3 regions of the Bacillus sp. Brlt_9 genome follow, and region 1 is predicted to be linked to each of the others. Evidence: predicted binding sites of a transcription regulator. Region 1 holds the regulator's gene; each other region holds the start of a gene.
The links. Region 1 encodes Rex, which represses fermentation and respiration genes when NADH is low (regulators of the CRP and FNR family bind a similar motif). Its sites were predicted from a motif close to TTGTGAAATATTTCACAA; they were not measured.

Region 1 (2,210 bases):
ACAAATCGTCTGCTTTCTTTATTCGAAATTTCATATACTTGTGTAACGAGTTTATCTAAGAAATAACGGTCATGGGAAACGATTAGTATTGCGCCAGGATAGCCTTGTAAATATTGTTCAAGCCATGTTAATGTTTCGATATCTAAATGGTTTGTAGGCTCGTCCAAAATAAGTAAGTCTGGTTTCGTTAATAATAATTTACCGAGAGCTAATCGTGTTTTTTGTCCACCACTTAATGTGGAAATTGTCGTCTGGTGCGTTTCAACTGGGAAGCCAAGACCACTTAAAATCGAACGGATATCTGCTTCGTACTGATAGCCACCTTGATCTTTATAATCTAATTGTAATTGGTCATAGTCAGCTAATAATCGTTCATATATAGCCTCGTTTGAAAAGTTTTCTTCTTTTCCCATCTCTTGCTCTAGCCTTCGAAGTTTTGTCTCCATTTGCTGCAAGTGTGTAAAGACGGTTAACATTTCATCCCAAATTGTTAAAGACGTTTCTAACCCGGTATTTTGAGCTAAATATCCGATTGAGACATCTTTCGGTTTTATAATTTCGCCACCATCATGAGATAACTCACCAGCTATTATTTTTAATAATGTAGATTTTCCGGCTCCATTTCGTCCGACTAATGCGATACGATCTTTCGTTTGAACTTCCAATTTTATGTTTGCAAGAATCGTTTCTGCACCGTATAATTTCGAAAGCGCGTTTACTTGTAATAAAATCAATGTTTTCACCTCAAATAATTTCTTAACTTTGCCATGTTTATATTTCTCAATCATACTAAAAATAGTGTATAGTTTAAAATACAGAGAGAATACTTCTTCTTTCTATTATACAAGGAATTTAATAAGTGCTAAACTTCTGTATTTGATTAAAGCATATGAATAAAGATAGGAAGAGAGGAGAGGTTATATGGATCAGCAGAAAATTCCACAAGCCACTGCTAAGAGATTGCCTCTATACTATCGATTTATCCAAAATTTATCTCTATCTGGTAAGCAACGTGTTTCATCAGCCGAATTAAGTGAAGCGGTAAAAGTTGATTCCGCAACGATTCGAAGAGATTTCTCATACTTTGGAGCGTTAGGGAAAAAAGGATATGGATATAACGTAAATTATTTATTATCATTTTTCCGTGAAACACTCGACCAAGATGATATAACACGTGTAGCACTTATTGGAGTAGGTAATTTAGGGACCGCTTTCTTACATTATAATTTCACGAAAAACAATAATACAAAAATTGAAATGGCGTTTGACGTTAGTGAAGAGAAAGTTGGAACAGAAATCGGGGGTATTCCTGTATATCATTTAGATGAATTAGAAGAACGTCTATCAACTGATATACAAGTGGCAATATTAACAGTACCAGCTACAGTAGCACAATCTGTAGCAGATAGATTAGCTGAAACTAGTGTGCATGGTATTTTAAATTTCACACCAGCACGCTTAAATGTGTCAGACAATATAAGAATTCATCATATTGATTTAGCAGTAGAGTTACAAACACTTGTTTACTTTTTGAAGAATTATCCACAATAAAACGCAGAGGTCGCTTCCTCTGCGTTTTATTATTGTTTTTTCTTTGTGAATTTAACTAAGATAAGGCGAAGTGCCAAATTAAAATCAATTGTTGCCATAACTGCAAATAGTATTGTCCACATATTCCAAATTGTATCTGTTACGTTTGTAATGGCGAAGCGGGTAAAGATACATCCTAGAAGGAAGTACAATGCAGCCATGAACAATGGTGAGTTTCTCATAAAAATCCTCCGATAAAGCCTTGCATTTTTTCAGCTTCTTTAATCATTTCTTGAATTTGTTCATTGCTCATTAAAACTTGAGCAACTGCAACTAATGTATTCATTGCAACATGAGCTGCGATAGGGACGATAATACGCTTCGTTTTTACATATAAAAAGGCGAATACGAGTCCCATAGAAGTGTATACCAATAAGTGAGTGAAATCAAAATGAATTGCTGCGAATACGAGAGAACTAATAATAGCAGCAATAAAGAAGTTGAACTTCTTATAAAGTGTACCAAATAAAATTTTTCTAAATACGATTTCTTCCAAAATAGGTCCTATTATAGATATAACAATAAGGAACCAAGGTGTCGTTCTTGCGATATCCATAAGTCTTGCTGTATTTTCAGATCCAGGTTTAATTCCTAATAAACGCATTTCTATCATACCGGCA
Region 2 (2,210 bases), on a different contig from region 1:
ATTCATTTAATGGGATTAAATATTCTCCTTTTAGTTCTTCTGGTACCATATGATAAACATATTCCATAAAAACCTCCTATAAAATATATAATTCCTATCTAAAAATGAACTTAGATTTATAAAATATTAATTTGTAAACCATCTATATCATAATAATGTCCTTTCAATAATTTCCTAACTCAAAAATTCTTCGCTATCGGTTCTATAATGTCCTCCGGTAAATGTCACTCCTATTATCCTTAAAAATGACACATAAAAAGTGATTTCAATCACCACATTGTTTTTCATTTATCGCTATTCTTAATTTAGATATTACATTTAAACTTTATGGAGGCATTCATATGGAACATACATTTACTGAAACTTCAATTGTTGGTGAGATTGTTACACAATTTCCGAAAGCTAGTGATCTCTTTAAATCATATAGAATAGATTTTTGTTGTGGTGGTAATAAGCCACTTATTGATGCAATTCATGAAAGAAATTTATCGGCGGATGAAGTAATTACAGAGTTAAATACGCTTTATCATAATACGAAACAATTAAATGAATCTGAAATTGATTGGAAAAGTGCTTCTTATCGCGAATTGATTGATTATGTTATAAATAAGCATCATCGTTATTTAAATGAAGAGTTGCCACAATTAAGTCCTTATGTGACGAAAGTGTTACGTGTTCATGGAGCAAGTCAGCCTCATTTAGCTCAAATTCATAAGCTATTTCATGAACTTAAAATGGAATTAGAACAGCATTTAATTAAAGAAGAAACAGAAGATTTCCCATTAATTTTAGAATTTGAACAAAATCCAACCGATGAAAACTATGCAAAGTTACGTAATGTAGTAAATGAACTAGAAAATGAGCACAATCATGCCGGAAATATTATAAAAGAACTTCGTAAAGTGACAAATGACTTTACTCCTCCAGAAGGCGCTTGCGGCACTTATCGACTTGTCTACCAACGTCTTGAAGCGCTAGAGTCTGATTTATTTGAGCACATTCATTTAGAAAATAATATTTTATTTCCACGTGCAATTACAAAAGCATAGATCAATTGCAGGACATGAGTGTAAATACTTATGTCCTGCTTTTTCATTTTGCGAAAAATATCCACATCCCCTTCACATAAAACCGAATTTTAACAATTTGTGAATCATTATAAAAATGTGATAAATATCACATCTCCCCCTTATTTGATTTTCTATAATAAAAATATAATCCTTTGTTCAATATTTCACAAAAAAAGGGGAAACGAAAATGAAAAAACGTTTAGTTATGATCGGAAATGGTATGGCTGGCATACGTTGTATAGAAGAAATATTAAAACATGATAGTGATTTATATGAGATTACTATTTTTGGAGATGAACCGCATCCAAACTACAATCGCATTATGCTCTCTCATGTTTTACAAGGCAAAACAAATATGCAAGATATCATTATGAATGAATACAGTTGGTATGAGGAAAACGAAATAACCTTGTATACAGATGAAAGAGTTCAGAGTATTAACCGTGAAGAAAAAATCATTATCACAGAAAAGAATCGTACTGTTACATATGACAAACTCATTGTCGCAACAGGTTCTAGCGCTTTTATTTTACCTGTTGAAGGTTCCACTCTTTCTGGTGTAACAGGATTTCGAACTATTGAAGATACACAGTTTATGATTGATACCGCTAAGGAAAAGAAAAAGGCCGTTGTCATTGGTGGTGGGTTACTTGGTTTAGAAGCCGCAAGAGGTCTTATTGACTTAGGAATGGACGTACACGTTGTTCATTTAATGACTAGCTTAATGGAGCAACAACTAGATACGAAAGCAGCTTCTCTTCTGCGTGAGGATTTAGAAGCACAAGGCATGAAGTTTCTAATGGAAAAGAAAACTGTAAAAATTCTTGGTACAGAACATGTTGAGGGCATTCAATTTGAAGATGGTGAAGTTGTAGATTGTGATTTAATCGTAATGGCTGTCGGAATACGCCCAAATACTCAAATAGCAAGAGATACTGGTTTACTTGTCAATCGCGGCATTGTAGTCAATGACTATATGCTAACAAATGATGAATCCATTTATGCAGTTGGTGAATGTGCAGAACATGATGGTATTGCATATGGACTTGTTGCCCCTCTCTATGAACAAGGCACAATATTAGCGAAACATATAACGAATTTACAAACGAATGGATACACGGGCAGTATCGTTGGTACGCA
Region 3 (2,210 bases), on a different contig from region 1:
TGCTTCAACAAGAAGAAGTTTAACTTCTTTTGGATTTACGCCGTGGCTTTTTGCAAGTTTAGGCATAATGTCAGCAAGCTCACCAACTAGCTCAACGCCAGTTAATCCGCCACCACCGATTACGATTGTAGCATCAGCTTCGTTTTTCGTTTTCGCGTATTCACGAATACGGTCTTCAACGTGTTTGTAGATTTTGTTTGCATCAGCAGCAGATTTTAATACCATGCTGTTTTCTTCTAGTCCTGGAATACCGAAGTAAGCAGTTTTACTTCCTAAAGCAACTACAAGTGCATCGTAAGATAAAGTAGTGCCACCAGCTAGTTTAATTTCTTTGCTATCAACTGAGAATGACTCAACTGTTGCAATTTTAAGATCGATATCTTTACCTTTGAAAAGCTTTGTAAGTGGCATTGCAATTGCTTGCTCAGCAACGTTACCAGCTGCAAGGCGGTGTAGTTCAGTGATGATTTGGTGTGTTGGGTATTGGTTAATCACTGTAACTTGTGCTTCTGATTTGCTGTAATATTTACGTACGTTTAAAGCGGCAAGAAGACCGCCATAACCAGCGCCTAAGATGACAATTTGTTTTGACATAGTATGATATCCCCCGTCTTTACTAATTGTTGTTATAAGTTAATTTATTTATTGTTACGTTCTGCACTAATTTGAAGATATGCGTTCACAAAGCGGAACATTTTTTGTGCTTGTGGGTCTTTTAATAATTTTAATAGACCGAACAGGCCGATAACTTCGTTGCTTTCGTCAGCACGATCTTTCGCTTCGATTGCAGTAGCAGCCATGCTTTTCACTGTATCTTTTACAGGTTCTACAAGCTCTGTGATTGCACCAACAGTGTCGCTTTTTAATACTTCATCAGTAGCAACAGTTTGAGCGAAGTCATAAGACTTAGTTAAAATGTTAACAAGCTCAGTTAATTTTGGAAGCTGTTCTACTAGTGTTGTTAATGATTCTTGTACCTCAGGTTTTAACAACTGATCAAGTACATCAAGTTGTCCTTGGCTAGCAGAAATTTGTACAGTTTCTTGTTCTGGCTTTGTTTGAGTCATAGTTTCTGGCATCTCCAATTCTCCTTTACGATAGCAATACTCTTATTTTTTATAAGTAAGATAGTAAACGGTTACGAAACTTTATACAAAGTTTCACAAAACACAATAAAATGCCTTTAAATTTATGACAGCAAGTAAGCTGCAAACATAAATCTAAAACCATAACGTCTTACCTATTATTTATGAACTGTCCGATACATGGCTTGTCCGTATAATGGAAAGCTCCGTTACCGGAAAGTGTATATAATATATATCCTATATTATATACTATATACACCTATGTTAACATAAAAATGATTCCTAATTATTTGATATTGAGCGTATAACGTAGTACTGACAAGGTATGAAAGCGTATAAAATATTTTGTTCCAGTTAGAAATGTACATATATATATAGAAAAAAAGGAAAAAACGAACAAATTCATGTTCGTTTTTTCCTTTTTCCTATTATTCACCTTCCGCAATTAGCATCGATGTGTTACCTTCCTTTTCAAGATGGCATTCGCCCCAAGAACAAAGAGAATCAAGAATGGATTCTAAAGACCAACCGTAATCAGTAAGAGAATATTCTACTTTTGGTGGAACTTGATTGTATACCTTTCTTTGAATAACGCCGTCGTCTTCTAATTCTCGTAATTGCTGCGTTAACATTTTTTGTGTAATACCAGGCATGGAACGTTTTAGTTCACTCGTTCTTTTTGTACCTTTCGTTAAGTGACAAAGGATAACAACCTTCCATTTTCCTCCGATAACTTCTAAAGTCGCCTCTACAGGAATATTATATTTCTTCATATGAAACCCTCCTTGTGTGAGTGTTAAATAATACAAATGTTACTTTTTAGTACCTATAGCACTTTAAAGTACGTACTTTTTATCATGTTAAATATGTTTCATAATAGCACATGTAAGAGGCAAATGAGTAGTACGGTACTGAAAAGTGACTATGTTACTTTTTGGTGCCTATAGTACTTTAAAGTGCGTTCTTTCAAAAAGGAATGAAACCATTCATAATAGCATTTGTAGAGATTAAATATATTTTTTAGAAGATAAAAGGGCCTTTTTATCGCACTATTATGATTGGATTTCTTGTAATAAGGAGGAATTCAATTGAGTTCATATACAGTACCATCTTCAGAAGTTCAGA

Region 2: a site for Rex is predicted at 1,223-1,240, ahead of nirB (NADPH-nitrite reductase large subunit). Genes of this name have one in related genera too.
Region 3: a site for Rex is predicted at 1,149-1,166, ahead of VF726_RS24325 (DUF1641 domain-containing protein). Genes of this name have one in related genera too.

Annotation. Positions count from the first base shown of each region.
Region 1 is NZ_JAYJLO010000023.1:10,927-13,136, reverse strand. It holds gene VF726_RS31155 (ABC-F family ATP-binding cassette domain-containing protein) at 1-734, opposite strand, end outside; gene VF726_RS31150 (redox-sensing transcriptional repressor Rex) at 922-1,551, shown strand; gene VF726_RS31145 (YdiK family protein) at 1,581-1,772, opposite strand; gene VF726_RS31140 (CPBP family intramembrane glutamic endopeptidase) at 1,769-2,210, opposite strand, start outside.
Region 2 is NZ_JAYJLO010000001.1:970,693-972,902, reverse strand. It holds gene VF726_RS05035 (group-specific protein) at 1-67, opposite strand, end outside; gene ric (iron-sulfur cluster repair di-iron protein) at 342-1,049, shown strand; gene nirB (NADPH-nitrite reductase large subunit) at 1,258-2,210, shown strand, end outside.
Region 3 is NZ_JAYJLO010000007.1:211,126-213,335, forward strand. It holds gene VF726_RS24320 (NAD(P)/FAD-dependent oxidoreductase) at 1-594, opposite strand, end outside; gene VF726_RS24325 (DUF1641 domain-containing protein) at 639-1,079, opposite strand; gene VF726_RS24330 (winged helix-turn-helix transcriptional regulator) at 1,514-1,858, opposite strand.